Regions from separate parts of the Lactobacillus sp. UMNPBX15 genome, predicted to be linked through region 4. Evidence: predicted binding sites of a transcription regulator. Region 4 holds the regulator's gene; each other region holds the start of a gene.
What was found. The regulator NrdR, encoded in region 4, represses ribonucleotide reductase genes. The targets are predictions, from matches to a motif close to ACACNATATATNGTGT.

Region 1 (3,670 bases), on a different contig from region 4:
CGTATTTCATAAAGGCAGGCAATAATTAATAGCAGTACCACAAACCGACGTAATGGAATATTATTTTTAAATTTTTCCCAGGCTGTATCCATATTTTCCTCCAACATAAAAAGCTGTTATTTCCTTATTTTATGCCTAATTAGCCAAGAAAGAAAACTAATCTTAGCTTCAAAAATAATTTAAAAATAATATTTTTCACATTTTTATTAATTTTTCTATTGCTTTTTTCATTTTAATATCATAGAATAAAACTAAAATATTTTTAATTTATTTGGAGGTGCTTTTTGAATGAGTAAAGCAAAACGATATTTTGGTGCATTAGCACTTGTTTCTGGGGCAGCTTTAAGTTTAGTTGCCTGTGGTAATAATAAGAATGCCAAGACTAATGATGCGGCAGATACACATCACAAGTTCAGTCAAACTGTTCCTGTGAAAAGTGTTAAAAAAGGTGGGACCTTAAATTACGCTATCGAGTCAGATAGTCCCTTCACTGGTATTTTCTTGCCAGAATTATCTGATACTGATACCGACTCCCAAGTTGCAGAACCAGGACAAGAAGGGTTATTCTCAGTCAACGATCAATACAAGATTAACAATAAAGGTGCTGCTACCTTTAAGCTTGACCGTAAAGCCAAGACCGTAACTATCGAGGTTAAGAAGGGTGTTAAGTGGTCAGACGGCAAGCAAGTTAATGCTAAAGACGTGGAATACGCTTATGAAATTATTGCTAATAAAGACTCCAAGTCACAACGTTATACCGATTCTCTTGCCGACATTGTTGGTTTAGCAGAATATCACGAAGGCAAGAGCAAGAAGATTTCTGGTATTGAGATGCCTGATGGCGAAAATGGCCGCAAGGTCGTAATTCACTTTAAACAAATGAAGCCTGGTATGCTTCAATCAGGTAACGGTTACTTCTGGGAATACGCTGAACCTTACCATTACTTAAAGGACGTACCATTCTCCAAGTTGATGTCTAGTGACAAGGTTAGAAAACAACCACTCTTCTACGGCCCATTCCGCGTAAGCAAGCTTGTTCGTGGTCAATCTGTCACTTGGGAACGTAACCCGCATTACTGGCGTGGTACACCAAACTTGGAAAAGGTATCCATGACAGTCATCGGTACCAACTCAGTTACTCAAGCCATCAAGAGTCACAAGTTCGACGTAGCTGGTGTCGTTAATACCCAATGGGAAGATGTTAAGAATGCCACTGACACTAACTTTATCGGCAAAGTGCCTCTATCTTATAGCTACTTAGGCTTTAAGGTAGGTAAATGGGACAAAAAGGCTGGCAAAAACGTTGAAAACAAGAATTCTAAGATGAATAATCCATCATTACGTAAAGCTATGGCTTATGCAATGAACGTTGATGCAGTCGCTAAACGTTACTACCACGGCTTGGCCTTCCGCGTTAACACTTTGATCCCTGAACAATTTGGTGATTATACTGACAAGTCAATCAAGGGTTACCCATACAACTTGAAGAAGGCTAACGAATTATTGGATAAAGCCGGCTACAAGAAGAAGGGTGAATACAGAGTTCAACCTAACGGCAAGAAGTTAGTAATTAACTTGGCTGTTAGAAACAACTCAACTACCGCTGAACCTGTTTGGAGAAACTACATCCAACAATGGAAGAAAGTTGGTTTGGATGTTAAATTTGTCGGCGGCCGTCTAATGGAATTCAACAACTGGGTACAAGCTGTCCAATCTGACGATCCAAGAATCGACGTCTTCGAAGGTGGTTGGTCACTTTCAAGTGAACCATCCCCTAACGACCTTTACAATGAAGCTGCACCATACAACTTTGCTCGTTTCGTTTCACCTAAGCAAACTAAGCTTTTGGCTGATATCGACTCAGAGAAGGCCTTCAATCCTACTTACCGTGCTAATGCCTTCAAGAAGTGGCAGAAGTGGATGTATGATGAAGCATACGTTGTGCCAACTACCAACCAATACTCAGTCACTGCTGTTAACAAGAAGGTCACTGGCTGGTCACTTAAGCCTAGTGCCAACACTTGGTTCACTGCAGGTTTCGTAAAATAATTTCTTGAACAATCCTTTTTCTATATTTTCTATAACAAATAAAATTTACTTTTTAACCCCTATCAATTAATCTCAAAATATTCAGTAGCAAATTTGTTGCTGAATATTTTTTTATTTTTCTCAACCCCTATTACTAACCTAAATTGTAGAATGCAAGTCCCTTTTATGTGAAAAATTTTTAATACATAACACAACATATTGTGGTATTATCATAAATGTATTCACAGATAATGTGTTTTGTGAAACAATAGTAACTTTTAGGAGTGAGTTTTTTATGCCTACCACAAGAATTAAGCTGGATCCTGACTTTATCGATTCAGTGAAACAAGAAGTTAAACCTCATTGGGGAGAATTAGGTTGGGTTACCTACAAGAGAACTTATGCCCGCTGGCTTCCTGACCAAAATAGAGCTGAGAATTGGGATGAAACTGTCAAACGAGTTATTGAAGGTAATATTAACCTTGATCCGCGCTTGCATGATAATCCTTCTGCAGAAGTAATTACGGAGTTAACTAATGAAGCACAAAAACTATTTCGTTTAGTCTATGGCTTAGCTGCTACTCCGTCTGGTCGTAATCTTTGGATTTCAGGTACTGATTATCAAAAGCGGAACGGTGATTCCTTAAATAACTGCTGGTTCATTGCAATTCGCCCACAAAAATACGGCGATAGCCACATTGTGCCTGCTTATCTTAATCCTGAGCAAAAAGCCGTTTCAATGCCTTTCTCCTTCTTATTTGACCAATTAATGAAGGGCGGCGGTGTTGGTTTTTCAGTGGTCAACGAAAATATCGCTCAAATTCCTTCCGTCGACAATAAAGTGGATTTAGCCGTAATCATCGACAAAAAGAGTCCATCTTACGAGGCATCCCTCAAGGTCGGTGCCATCGACAAAGACGAATGGGAAAAGCAAAGTGTACCTGACGACACAATTTATTACAAACTGCCTGACACCCGTGAAGGTTGGGTCTTAGCTAATGCCCGTTTAATCGACATGCACTTTAACGCCACTAATCCAGACCACAAAATCAAATTAGCACTCGATATCTCTGACATTCGTCCATATGGTGCTAAGATCCATGGCTTCGGTGGTACGGCTTCAGGCCCAATGCCTTTAGTTGAGATGCTTATTGATATCAACAACGTTATCAATGCTCGCGTTAATAGTAAGCTTACTGCCGTTGACGGCACTGATATTTGTAACTTGATTGGTAAAACAGTTGTTGCAGGCAATGTCCGTCGCTCTGCTGAACTTGCTCTTGGCTCTAGCGATAATCAAGACTTTATTAAGATGAAGCAAGATAAGGAAAAACTTTATCATCACCGCTGGGCTTCTAACAACAGTGTCGCAATTAACTCTAAATTTAATAATTATGGCCCAATTGCTGACGGAATTTTGCATAACGGTGAACCAGGAATCGTCAATCTTGATCTTTCACGCAATTATGGCCGAATCGCTGATGGTTATCAGGCCGGCATTGACGACAGCGTTGAAGGCACCAACCCTTGTGGTGAGATTTCTCTAGCTAATGGTGAACCATGTAATTTGTTTGAGGTCTTCCCTTATGTAGCGGAACAAGAAGGCTGGGACCTCAAGGAAGCCTTTGGCTTAGCTGCTCGC
Region 2 (3,670 bases), on a different contig from region 4:
CTGAAAATATCACCGCTAACTTCGGCTACTTCAGCTTTCCTGGTTTAAGCAGCATTCCCATCGTTGGGCCAATCTTCTTCAAAAACACCTCTGCCCCTGCTTGGATTGCCATTATTCTTGCTATTTTGATGTGGTGGATTTTATATAAGACTCGCTTTGGCCTACGCTTACGTTCATGTGGTGAAAATCCTCAAGCAGCTGACACAATGGGAATCAATGTCTATGGCATGCGTTATGCAGGTGTATTAATTTCCGGCTTTATGGCAGGTCTTGGCGGTGCCGTCTTTGCTCAAGCAATATCTGGTAACTTCTCTGTTTCTACTATCGTTGGACAAGGATTCATGGCTTTAGCTGCCGTTATATTTGGTAAATGGAATCCAATCGGTGCAATGCTCTCATCCCTTTTCTTTGGTTTTGCTCAAAGCTTAAGTATTATTGGACATCAACTGCCAGGAATCGATCAAATTCCATCCGTTTACATGCAGATTGCACCTTACGTTATTACAATCATCGTTTTGGTCCTCTTCCTCGGCAAGTCAGTTGCACCTGCCGCAGATGGGGTTAACTACATCAAATCGAAATAAGAAAAAAAGGCTGTTTCACATGAAACAGCCTTTTATTTTACACATGTCCACATAGTTATCCACAAGATATAGCACTTATATGTGATAATCTTACTATATCTTGTACTAAATAACAGCTAACGGCGTTTTCTCAGTTGGCATTGGAAAATCACTGTTAAGCAATCTAAGCTCATCATCTGTAAGTTTAATCTTTTGTGTTGCAATATTTTCCTTCATGTGTTCTACACTACTTGCCTTAGGAATCGTTAAAACATTGCCATTGCGCATCGTCCAAGCTAGCATTATCTGATGAGGCGTAACGTCATGATCACGTGCAACAATTTTCAAATTACGCGTAATTCGAATTGTGTTGCCCTTGCCTGAATTAAATGGTGAATACCCAATAAAGTTTACACCGTGCTCTTCTTGCCAAGCTTGCAGATCAAATTCTGTCCCACGTTCACTGATATTGTATAAGTCTTCATTAGCAAAGCATTCTTCTCCACCTGGCACTGTAAAAAGCTCCTGCATATCAGCCGTATCAAAGTTGGATACACCCCAATAACGGATCAAGCCATCTTTTTGTAATGCTTGTAAGCCGCGGATCGTATCAGACAAGCGGTGACTGCCCCGCCAGTGTAATAGATAAAGATCCAGATGATCTGTTCCAAGGCGTTTTAGACTGGCTTCTAGACTCTGACGTTCTAGTTTTGGCGTTGCATGATAGGGGTAGAATTTTGAAATCAAAAATAATTTTTCGCGATCATATCCTTTAATCGCTTCACCAATTAGCTCTTCGCTTTGGCCATCCCCATACATTTCGGCTGTATCAATTACACTCAGGCCATGATCAAGGCCATAGCGAATAGCTGCTATTTCATCTTTTTTCTTTTTAGGATCTTCACCCAAACCCCAGCTACCAATTCCTAAACCTGTTAGTTTTTCAAAATTCATCCTCGTTCACTTCCTTATGTTCAAATTTTAACATAATTGATTCGTAATTATTTTTATCAACCAATTGACAAAATGGTCTATTCCATTTTATAATGGACTAGACCGGTAAATGAGGAGGTCTTAATTATGAAAGTTATTGTTACCGAAAATAAAATTCAAGGTGGAGCAAAAGCATTTGAAATTTTTGAAAAAGGAATCAAGAACGGTGCTAAAGTCTTAGGTTTGGCAACCGGCTCAACCCCTGAAACACTTTACCAAAACTGGGTAAAAAGCGATCTTAACTGTGAAAATCTTACCAGCATTAACCTCGATGAATACGTTGGTTTAACCCCAGATAATCCTCAAAGCTACCACTACTTCATGCAAAAGCATTTATTTGACAAGAAGCCATTTAAGAAGACTTACGTTCCTGACGGTATGGCAAAAGACGTTGATGCTTTTTGTAAAGAATATGATCAAATTATCAAAGACAATCCTATCGACATTCAACTATTAGGAATCGGCCGCAATGGTCACATTGCCTTTAACGAACCAGGCACTCCATTCAACATCGGCACTCATGAAGTTAAGTTAACCGAAAATACTATCAAGGCTAATGCTCGCTTCTTTGACAGTATCGATGAAGTGCCAAAGAGTGCCATCTGCATGGGTACTGCTAATATTATGCAATCTAAGAAGATTGTTTTGATGGCTTTTGGTGAAAAGAAAGCTAAAGCTATCAAAGAAATGATCGAAGGACCTATTACTGAAGAAGTTCCTGCATCAATTTTACAAAAGCACCCAGATGTAACTGTTATCGTTGATGAAGCAGCTGCACAAGAATTGGATGACAAATACAAGAACTAAAAACAATAATTTAATTATTAGCATAGAAAAAGCTAGGCTTTCTACAATCGTGGAAGACCTAGTTTTTTTATTTAGCAGCCTGTATCTACAATGAAATATACTTCACAAAATTTCATTTTTATATAAAAAATGAAACATAATTCAGTTTTTTATCGAATTATGTTTCATTCCTATTCGATTTTTTATTTCTACCCTTGACTTTTAGATGTGAAACATAATCAAAAAATCACTTGTGTGCCACAACATATCGTATTAAACTTAATAATTGTCTACATATGGTATTTAAGAAAGAATGTGATTCAAGTTATTGTTTTAAGTGGGCCAATTGGAGCCGGTAAATCCAGTTTAACCAGTATTCTAGCTGAACATTTAGGGACTCAGGCATTCTATGAGGGCGTTGATAACAATCCCGTATTGCCTTTATACTACAAGGACATGAAGCGTTACACTTTTTTGCTTAACACTTATCTCCTTAACCACCGTTTAGCACAGATCAATCAAGCAATTCAAGAAAAAAACAGTGTCTCCGATCGTTCTATCTATGAAGATGCACTGTTTTTCAAGATGAACGCCGATAGCAAGGTCGCTGATCCAACCGAGTTCAAGATCTACGATGACTTACTCGACAACATGATGGAAGACACTCCTGGCAATCCAAGTAAGAAGCCTGACTTACTGATTTACATTCATGTCTCCCTTGATACTATGCTTAACCGAATCAAGAAGCGCGGTCGTTCATTTGAGCAAATCAGCACTGATCCAGGTTTGAAAGATTATTACGCAAGACTTTTAAAGTACTACGAACCATGGTATGAAAATTATCATGCCTCACCAAAGATAGAAATCAATGGCGACAAACTTGATTTTGTTACCAACATGGATGCACAAAAAGAAGTACTTAAAGAAATTGATGAAAAGTTGCATGAAATCGGCAACTTATAAGAAAAAGAAGGAACGTGATGACAGTTATTGTTTTAAGCGGGCCAATTGGAGCCGGTAAATCCAGTTTAACAGGTATTTTATCTAAATATTTAGGGACTAAGCCTTTCTATGAAAGTGTTGATGACAATCCAGTTTTGCCACTTTTTTACGCTGACCCTAAAAAATATGCATTCTTATTGCAAGTATATTTCTTGAACACACGCTTCCACAGCATTAAAGACGCGCTCACTGAAGATAATAACGTCTTAGATCGTTCTATCTATGAAGACGCCTTATTCTTCCAAATGAACGCTGATATCGGCCGTGCTACTTCTGAAGAAGTCGATACTTACTATGAGTTATTGCACAATATGATGAGCGAACTA
Region 3 (3,670 bases), on a different contig from region 4:
ATAGCAACCAGGGCAATCGAACAAACAGCCTGAAACATAAAGACTACATCTAACGCCTTCACCATCAACAAAGTTAAATGGCTTATAATCCGCAATTTTATGTTTAGAATAATCCTCAGTCTTCCACTCTTGTGGTTTTGGATTTTTCGGCTTGCGGTGCATTCTTTTTAACTCACGTTGGTGATCTAACTGTGGCTTATATTGGTCAGGATCCACAAACATGGTATCCCCACCCATATTAACCTTGATCAAATTACTCCGGATATCTGGTCCTTCTTGAGTGTTTTTATCTTTTTCAGGCATTAGTACTCACCGTTTTTTACTTCTTCTTCGGTAGCTAAACTATCTTCCATGCCAAAGTCCATATGCTTAACCCGGTGCACGATTTCTTCATGACGACCGTGAACCATTGGCCGCTTCAATGGGTTGCCCAAGTAGCCACAAGTTCGCTTGACACAATCACAAGTAGCAGGATCATGATTACCACACTTAGGACATTCAAAACCCTTGGCAGTAGACTTGAATTCACCAGCAAAACCGCACTTATAACATTTATCAATTGGCGTATTAGTTCCTAGATAGCCTACCTTGTCATAAGCCCAATCCCAAACTGCTTCAAGGGCTGCTGGATTTTGCTTCAAGTTAGGGTACTCACAATAATGGATAAAACCACCTGCAGCATAATATGGATATGGTGCTTCAAAAGTCAACTTTTCAAATGGGGTTGGGTGCTTACGAACATCATAGTGGAACGAATTAGTGTAGTATTCCTTATCAGTGATGTCCTTCACCTTGCCAAACTTTGCCGTATCGAGCCGGCAGAAGCGATCAGTTAGACTTTCACTAGGAGTTGAGTACAAACTGTAATGCCAATGATATGGGTCCTCTTTTTCCCACTTAGCACACAAGTCATGCATTTTCTTCACGATCTCAATTGTAAAATCATGTGCTTCTTCATTGTGTTCCCAATCAGGACCATAAAAGACTGTCCCTACTTCGTACAAACCGATGTAGCCTAACGAAATCGTAGCTCGACCATTTTTGAAAAGCTCGTTAACATCATCACCTGGCTTAAGTCGTTTACCAAAGACGCCATATTGATACATAATTGGCGCATTTTCAGGCTTAGCTTGAATTGCACGTCTACCCTTAAAGGCTAAAGCTTGGTGGCAAGTCCGCATTCTAGTATTGAAGATTTCCCAGAATAACTTCTTATCGCCATGACTCTCCATGGCAATTCTTGGCAAGTTAACAGTTACAACACCCAAGTTCATTCTGCCCGAGTTAACTTCCTTACCATTTTCATCCTTCCAGCCTTGTAAGAATGAACGACAGCCCATTGGAGCCTTGAAAGAACCTGTAATTTTCTTGATCGTATCATACATTAAAACGTCTGGATACATCCGCTTAGTTGAACATTGAATAGCCAGTTGTTTAACATCGTAGTTAGGGTCCCCTGGATGTAAGTTCAAGCCCTTCTTAATGGTGAAAACTAATTTAGGGAAAATTGCGGTTCTGCGTTCTCTACCCAATCCTTTAATTCTGATACGCAAGATATCTTTTTGAATTTCTTTTTCAATCCAAGAAGTACCTAAACCAAAACCTAAAGTAGTAAATGGCGTTTGTCCTTGGCTAGAGAACATGGTATTAATCTCATATTCCAAGCCTTGCATGGCATCGTAAATGTCCTTCTTAGTTTGACTCTTAGCATATTCTTCCAGCTTTTCAGGATCATCAATAAACTTGCCAGCATCCTTTAAATGCTTTTGGTAGTTTTTCTCTGCAAAAGGAGCCAACACTTCATCAGCTCGATCAAAAGAACAGCCACCATATTGACTAGAAGCTACATTAGTAATAATTTGCGTAACTTGATGTGTAGCCACATTGATTGAGTTAGGACTAGTCATATAGGCATTTCCAATCTTGAAGCCATTAGTTAGCATATCCTTAAAGTCAATCAAACAGCAGTTAGTCATTGGTGAAAGTGGTGTGTAATCCAAGTCATGCCAGTGAATATCACCGCGCAAGTGGGCTTTAGCAATGTGCTCAGGCATCATGGTCAAACCAACTGTTTTACCAACGGTCCCGGCAGTTAAATCACGTTGAGTACTGAAGACCTCACTATCTTTGTTGGCATTCTCGTTAACAATCGTTGGGTCACCATTAACCATTCGCTTTAACCGTGCACGAGTATCGGTTTGTTTAATCCATTCCTCTTCATCGTGCTTGCGGTATTGCACATAAGCTTTAGCTTCATCCAAATAACCCAACTCATTTAGGCTATCTCTAAAAGCAACTGCTACATCTTGTGCATTTACTTCATCAGCAGCATCTAGTTTAGCCACAATTTTTTCAATTACAGCAGGTGCTACATTATCTAAATCTAGGTTATGCAAAACCATGTTGAGTTTAAAAATTGCGAACGGATACTTTGACCCATCACGTTTAACAAAAGTTTTAGGCGTATTAAATTTTGTTACATTTTGTTGGTTAAATTCTTCTTTTAGCATTTCAATCACTCCAAATATCGTGTCTTTATCATAGCACAAAGCACAACATCTTGTATTATGTTCAAATATAGATGAATATATCTTGTATTAACCAAAAGACCATTAAATTGGGAAATGATTCAGCTAAAATTTTTTAGAAAAAAAGAGAGGCATTTTTTACCTCTCAATTTAAACTATTTGTTTAATTTTTTATTTTCTTCGTCAAAGATCTTACCCTTATTAACTTCATAGTAAGTCTTGTAACGTTTGAAGTAGTTATGGAACATGTACTTCATCAATAACCAGCGCTTGAAGTTTCTATCCTTGTCATAAAAGACAGTAGTACCATAGCGGCCCTCACGAATAAGTTCGTCAGCAGTCGTCTTATAGTCGTTGTCATAAGCATAATTATTGAAGATCTTCTTAGGCACGCCTAACCAAAGCTTGTATTTAGATTCAAGCTTATTACCATAAACTGTTTCCTTATCTTTCAAGGCATCTTCAACATAGTCATCAATGTACCATTTAGCCAAGTTGTAACCATTCAAAGTTACGTAGAAGCTAGAACGTCCCTGACGTAAGTTGATTTCGAAGAACTTGAATTCACCATCACGTGGATCATATTTGATATCAAAGTTGGCCATACCAGTGTAGTTCAACTTTTCAAGGAATTGTTGTACTTCTTCGTACAATTTTTCATTGTACTCAGGCAAAATCGCCATGTAATTACCAATTGATTGTGGAGTTGGGTCTTCCAATAATGGGTGCCCTAAACACATCATTTTTACTTGGTGGTTCTTATCAACATAAGCATTCAAGGTCCGCATGTTAGAATCATCACCAGGAATAAAGTCTTGCAAAATAAGGTCAGCGTTGTAGCCATGAGTATAAATCTTAGTTACGATATCCTTAAATTCAGCCTTATCTTGAATGGCAAAAGTCTTCTTCCGACCTTCAAATTGACACTTCAACCATGAAACTGGATCTTCCGGCTTTAATTCCACTGGGAAATCAAATGGGACATCCTCGTACTTACCTGACTTGTAGTCATCCATCGTAATGATCTTAGTCTTAGGGTAAGGCAAGCCATATTCTTCCGCAATTTCATAAAAGCCTTCCTTAGAGATTAATTTTTCAAGTAAGTCATATTTTATGTAAGGAACGATAAAGACCTTTTTCAA
Region 4 (3,670 bases):
TTCGAAGAACGCTGCTTCCTTTAGTTAAGGGAAAAACTATTAAAAAAGTGATTTTGTGGTATCCAAAAATTGTAGCGACTGATCATGAAAAATTTTTATCTGAATTGCCTGGTAAAAAGATTATCGATATTGATCGCTACGCCAAGTATTTGCTTATTCGCTTGAGTGATAATTTAACGATTGTTTCTCATTTGCGAATGGAAGGAAAGTATCATTTAACTGCGTCTGATGCGCCTAAGGATAAACACGATCACGTTGAGTTTGTTTTTACTGATGGAACAGCGTTGCGTTATAATGATGTGCGCAAATTTGGGCGGATGCAGCTAATTTTAACTGGCACCGAAAGACAAACTACAGGGATTGGTAAGCTTGGAGTAGAACCAAATAGTTCTAAATTTACTTCAGAATATTTAATCAATGGCTTAAAGCGTAAGAAGAAAAATATCAAAAACACTTTGCTTGATCAATCAGTAGTAGCTGGTCTAGGTAATATTTATGTTGATGAGGTTCTTTGGCGAACCAAGATTCATCCTTTAAGTCAGGCCAATAAAATTCCTGTGGAAAAAGTATCTGAATTACATGATCAGATCAATAAAATTATTGCCGAAGCAATTAAGCTGCAAGGTACTACAGTTCATTCCTTTTTGAATGCGAATGGACAAGTCGGTGGCTTTCAAAGTAAATTGCAAGTTTACGGTCATGTAGGTGAGCCCTGCCCAGTTTGTGGTACTAAATTTGAAAAAATTAAGGTTAATGGTCGGGGAACCACTTTTTGTCCTCATTGTCAGGTGATTTATAAATGAGTTATGTCTTAGCATTAACAGGTGGAATTGCCACCGGTAAAAGTACTGCTGATGATTTTTTTAAAAAGAAAAACATTCCGATTATTGACTGTGATCAAGTTGCCCACGAACTGATGAAACCGGGCAATGCATCTTGGCAAGTGATTAAAGATCATTTTGGGGTAGAATATTTAAATTCAGACCAAACAATAAATCGTAAAAAATTAGGGCAATTAGTTTTTAGTAATAAAAGAGCCTTGTCTGAATTAAATCAGTTGACGCATCCGTTAATTTTCGATAAAACAGTAGCAAAGATAAAAGAATATCAGAATTTTGCTCTTGTTATTTTAGATGCACCAGTGTATTTTGAAGCGGGATTGGATAAAAAACATGTAGCTAATGGAGTTTTAGTGATTACCCTTCCTGAGCAATTACAGATTGAACGTTTAAAAAAGCGTAATAATCTATCTGACGAGGAAGCAAGAATGCGGATTAATAGTCAGATGCCATTAGCTGAAAAAGAAAAAATGGCCGATTTTGTAGTGGCAAATACTGGTACAATAAAAGAACTAGAGAATAAACTAGCACAATTATTGGTAAAGATTAGAGAAGAGGGATAACTATGGAATGTCCAAATTGTCATCAAAATGCTTCTCGCGTTATTGATTCGCGGCCTAGTGATGAAAACCGGGCTATTAGACGGCGCAGAGAATGTGAAAATTGTGGTTTTCGCTTTACTACTTTTGAACGAGTGGAAACTGCTCCTTTGTTGGTAGTAAAAAATGATGGTACCCGTGAACCATTCAGTCGAAAGAAAATTTTGCACGGAGTAATGGCAGCCGGACAAAAACGGCCAATCAGTAGTGAACAATTTGAGCAATTGGTTGATCGTGTCGAAAATAAGGTAAGAAAACAAGGCGTTAGTGAAATTTCATCTAAGAAGATTGGTCAGTATGTCATGGATGATTTGGCTAATTTGGATGACGTAGCTTATATTCGCTTTGCTTCAATTTACCGTGAGTTCAAGGATATGTCTAGCTTTATGAAGACAATGGAAGATATGATGGCCAAAAAAGGAAAGGGTAATTAGTCATGTTTGCAACGTCTGATCCTAAGCATCTTTATTATGTAGCCAACAAGATTACCCTTTTTCCAGAGAATGAGAAAATCTTGATTAAATTGTATCAGCCTTTGGTTGGCGCGGTGGCAATTGCCTTGTATCAGACTTTAATCAATGACTATGATCCATATGGTATTGTTTCTGATGCAAAGGGAATTTATTCACTACAGGAGCAACTTGATTGTAGTTTAAAAGATATGTTTCATTCTTTGCATAAACTGGAAGCCGTAGGTTTAGTGCAAACTTTTTTAGCGGATAATGTCTTCAATAATATCATTGTTTTTAAGTTATTACAGGTTCCTAGTGCAGACAAATTTTTTGCAACACCACTGCTAGCAAGTTTGTTGAAAGAAAAAGTTGGCAGCCCAACCTTTCATGACTTGAGTCATGCTTTTGCTAAGGAAGCAAAACTGCGTGAAAAGCCAATCAAGAATGCGCGCGATGTCTCAGCCAACTTTTTTGATGTTTTTCGCTTGCCAGGGGATGAAGCAATTAATCCATCTAATGAGGTAGTAGAAGCTGCGCAGGAAAATAAAGCGCCTGAGGTAGAAACTGCTGAAATTAATGCCCAGGATCCAATTGATTGGGATCTGATTAAAGATCAATATAATGTCTATCAAATTCCAGCTCAAGAAGTAGAAATTAAAAAGAACCAAATTCGGGGCTTAATACAGACATATAATTTATCGGAACAGGAATTTGTGGATGAGACTGTTCCCTGTTTGCATGGTACACATAAATTAAACATGCATGAAATTAGTAATACCATAGCAGAAAATTATAAACGATTGCATACTAGGGAAAACATTCAAAAACAAATTGAAGAAGGCAAAAAGCGCGCTATTGCGACTATCAAAGGTTTGGACGCTAATGATAGAAAATTGTTACTCGAAGCTAATGAAAATTCCCCATCTGAATTTTTATACAAATTAAAAACTGAAAAGGGTGGAATTGTAGCTCCAGGCGAAAACTATATTATTAATCAGCTGCACACGCAGTATGGCTTGCCGGAAGATTTGATTAATATTTTGATTCATACCTGTTTGACCTACGATACTGTTGTAACTTCTAATCGTGCTTATCGAATAGCTAATGATTGGCTGCAAGGTGGTATTAGTACTGGGGTACAAGCTCTTGAATATGTGAAGAAGCGTAAAGCCGATATTCTTAAAAAGAAAAATCGACAGTCATATCGACAAAATAAGCGAGTCGAAAAAGGTACCGATTGGAGCAAGAAAAAGGCTAAAAATGAAGGTATGTCAACAGAACAGCTGAAGGATATCTTTAAGGATCTGAAAAATAAGTAAATAGAGGGTAGGTGAAATAATGGAAGCAATTGGTGATTTGCTTAAAAAAATAGTTAAAGAGCGTAATTTAGGTAATGAGAAAGAACTGTTGAAAACTGCTTTACACGATCCAGATGTGCAAGCGTTTTTGCAGGCAAATAGGGAAAAAATAGATAAGGCGATGATTCGAAATAGTATGGCCAATATCTATGAATATTATGCGCAAAAACATAGTCAGAATCAGGTGCTGGCCGGTTATGCTCCGAAATTATTTTTGAACGGCAAAGTAATTGATGTACGTTACAAACCTACCGAGGCTAAGATTGTAGCAGATCAGCAACGAGCAGCCAAGCGGCGTCTTCATTTAATTGATCTGCCTGCTAAATTGCATGATGTTAATTTAAGTGATATTGAGGTTACAAATGATCGCCAGCAAGCTTTAACCCTGATTTATGATTTTTTGAAAAAGTACAAAGCTGATC

Region 1: a site for NrdR is predicted at 2,238-2,253, ahead of nrdJ (ribonucleoside-triphosphate reductase, adenosylcobalamin-dependent). Genes of this name have one in related genera too.
Region 2: a site for NrdR is predicted at 2,601-2,616, ahead of CP366_RS03045 (deoxynucleoside kinase). Genes of this name have one in related genera too.
Region 3: a site for NrdR is predicted at 2,551-2,566, ahead of nrdD (anaerobic ribonucleoside-triphosphate reductase). Genes of this name have one in related genera too.

The regions. Positions count from the first base shown of each region.
Region 1 is NZ_PCYV01000023.1:7,652-11,321, forward strand. Features, by position in the region: gene CP366_RS06585 (AI-2E family transporter) at 1-92, opposite strand, end outside; gene CP366_RS06590 (oligopeptide ABC transporter substrate-binding protein) at 289-2,049, shown strand; gene nrdJ (ribonucleoside-triphosphate reductase, adenosylcobalamin-dependent) at 2,324-3,670, shown strand, end outside.
Region 2 is NZ_PCYV01000006.1:59,380-63,049, forward strand. Features, by position in the region: gene CP366_RS03030 (ABC transporter permease) at 1-584, shown strand, start outside; gene CP366_RS03035 (aldo/keto reductase) at 690-1,517, opposite strand; gene nagB (glucosamine-6-phosphate deaminase) at 1,644-2,363, shown strand; gene CP366_RS03045 (deoxynucleoside kinase) at 2,658-3,305, shown strand; gene CP366_RS03050 (deoxynucleoside kinase) at 3,323-3,670, shown strand, end outside.
Region 3 is NZ_PCYV01000033.1:15,334-19,003, reverse strand. Features, by position in the region: gene nrdG (anaerobic ribonucleoside-triphosphate reductase activating protein) at 1-303, opposite strand, end outside; gene nrdD (anaerobic ribonucleoside-triphosphate reductase) at 303-2,510, opposite strand; gene CP366_RS08355 (hypothetical protein) at 2,684-3,670, opposite strand, start outside.
Region 4 is NZ_PCYV01000044.1:7,522-11,191, reverse strand. Features, by position in the region: gene mutM (DNA-formamidopyrimidine glycosylase) at 1-803, shown strand, start outside; gene coaE (dephospho-CoA kinase) at 800-1,402, shown strand; gene nrdR (transcriptional regulator NrdR) at 1,405-1,872, shown strand; gene CP366_RS09490 (replication initiation and membrane attachment family protein) at 1,875-3,209, shown strand; gene dnaI (primosomal protein DnaI) at 3,229-3,670, shown strand, end outside.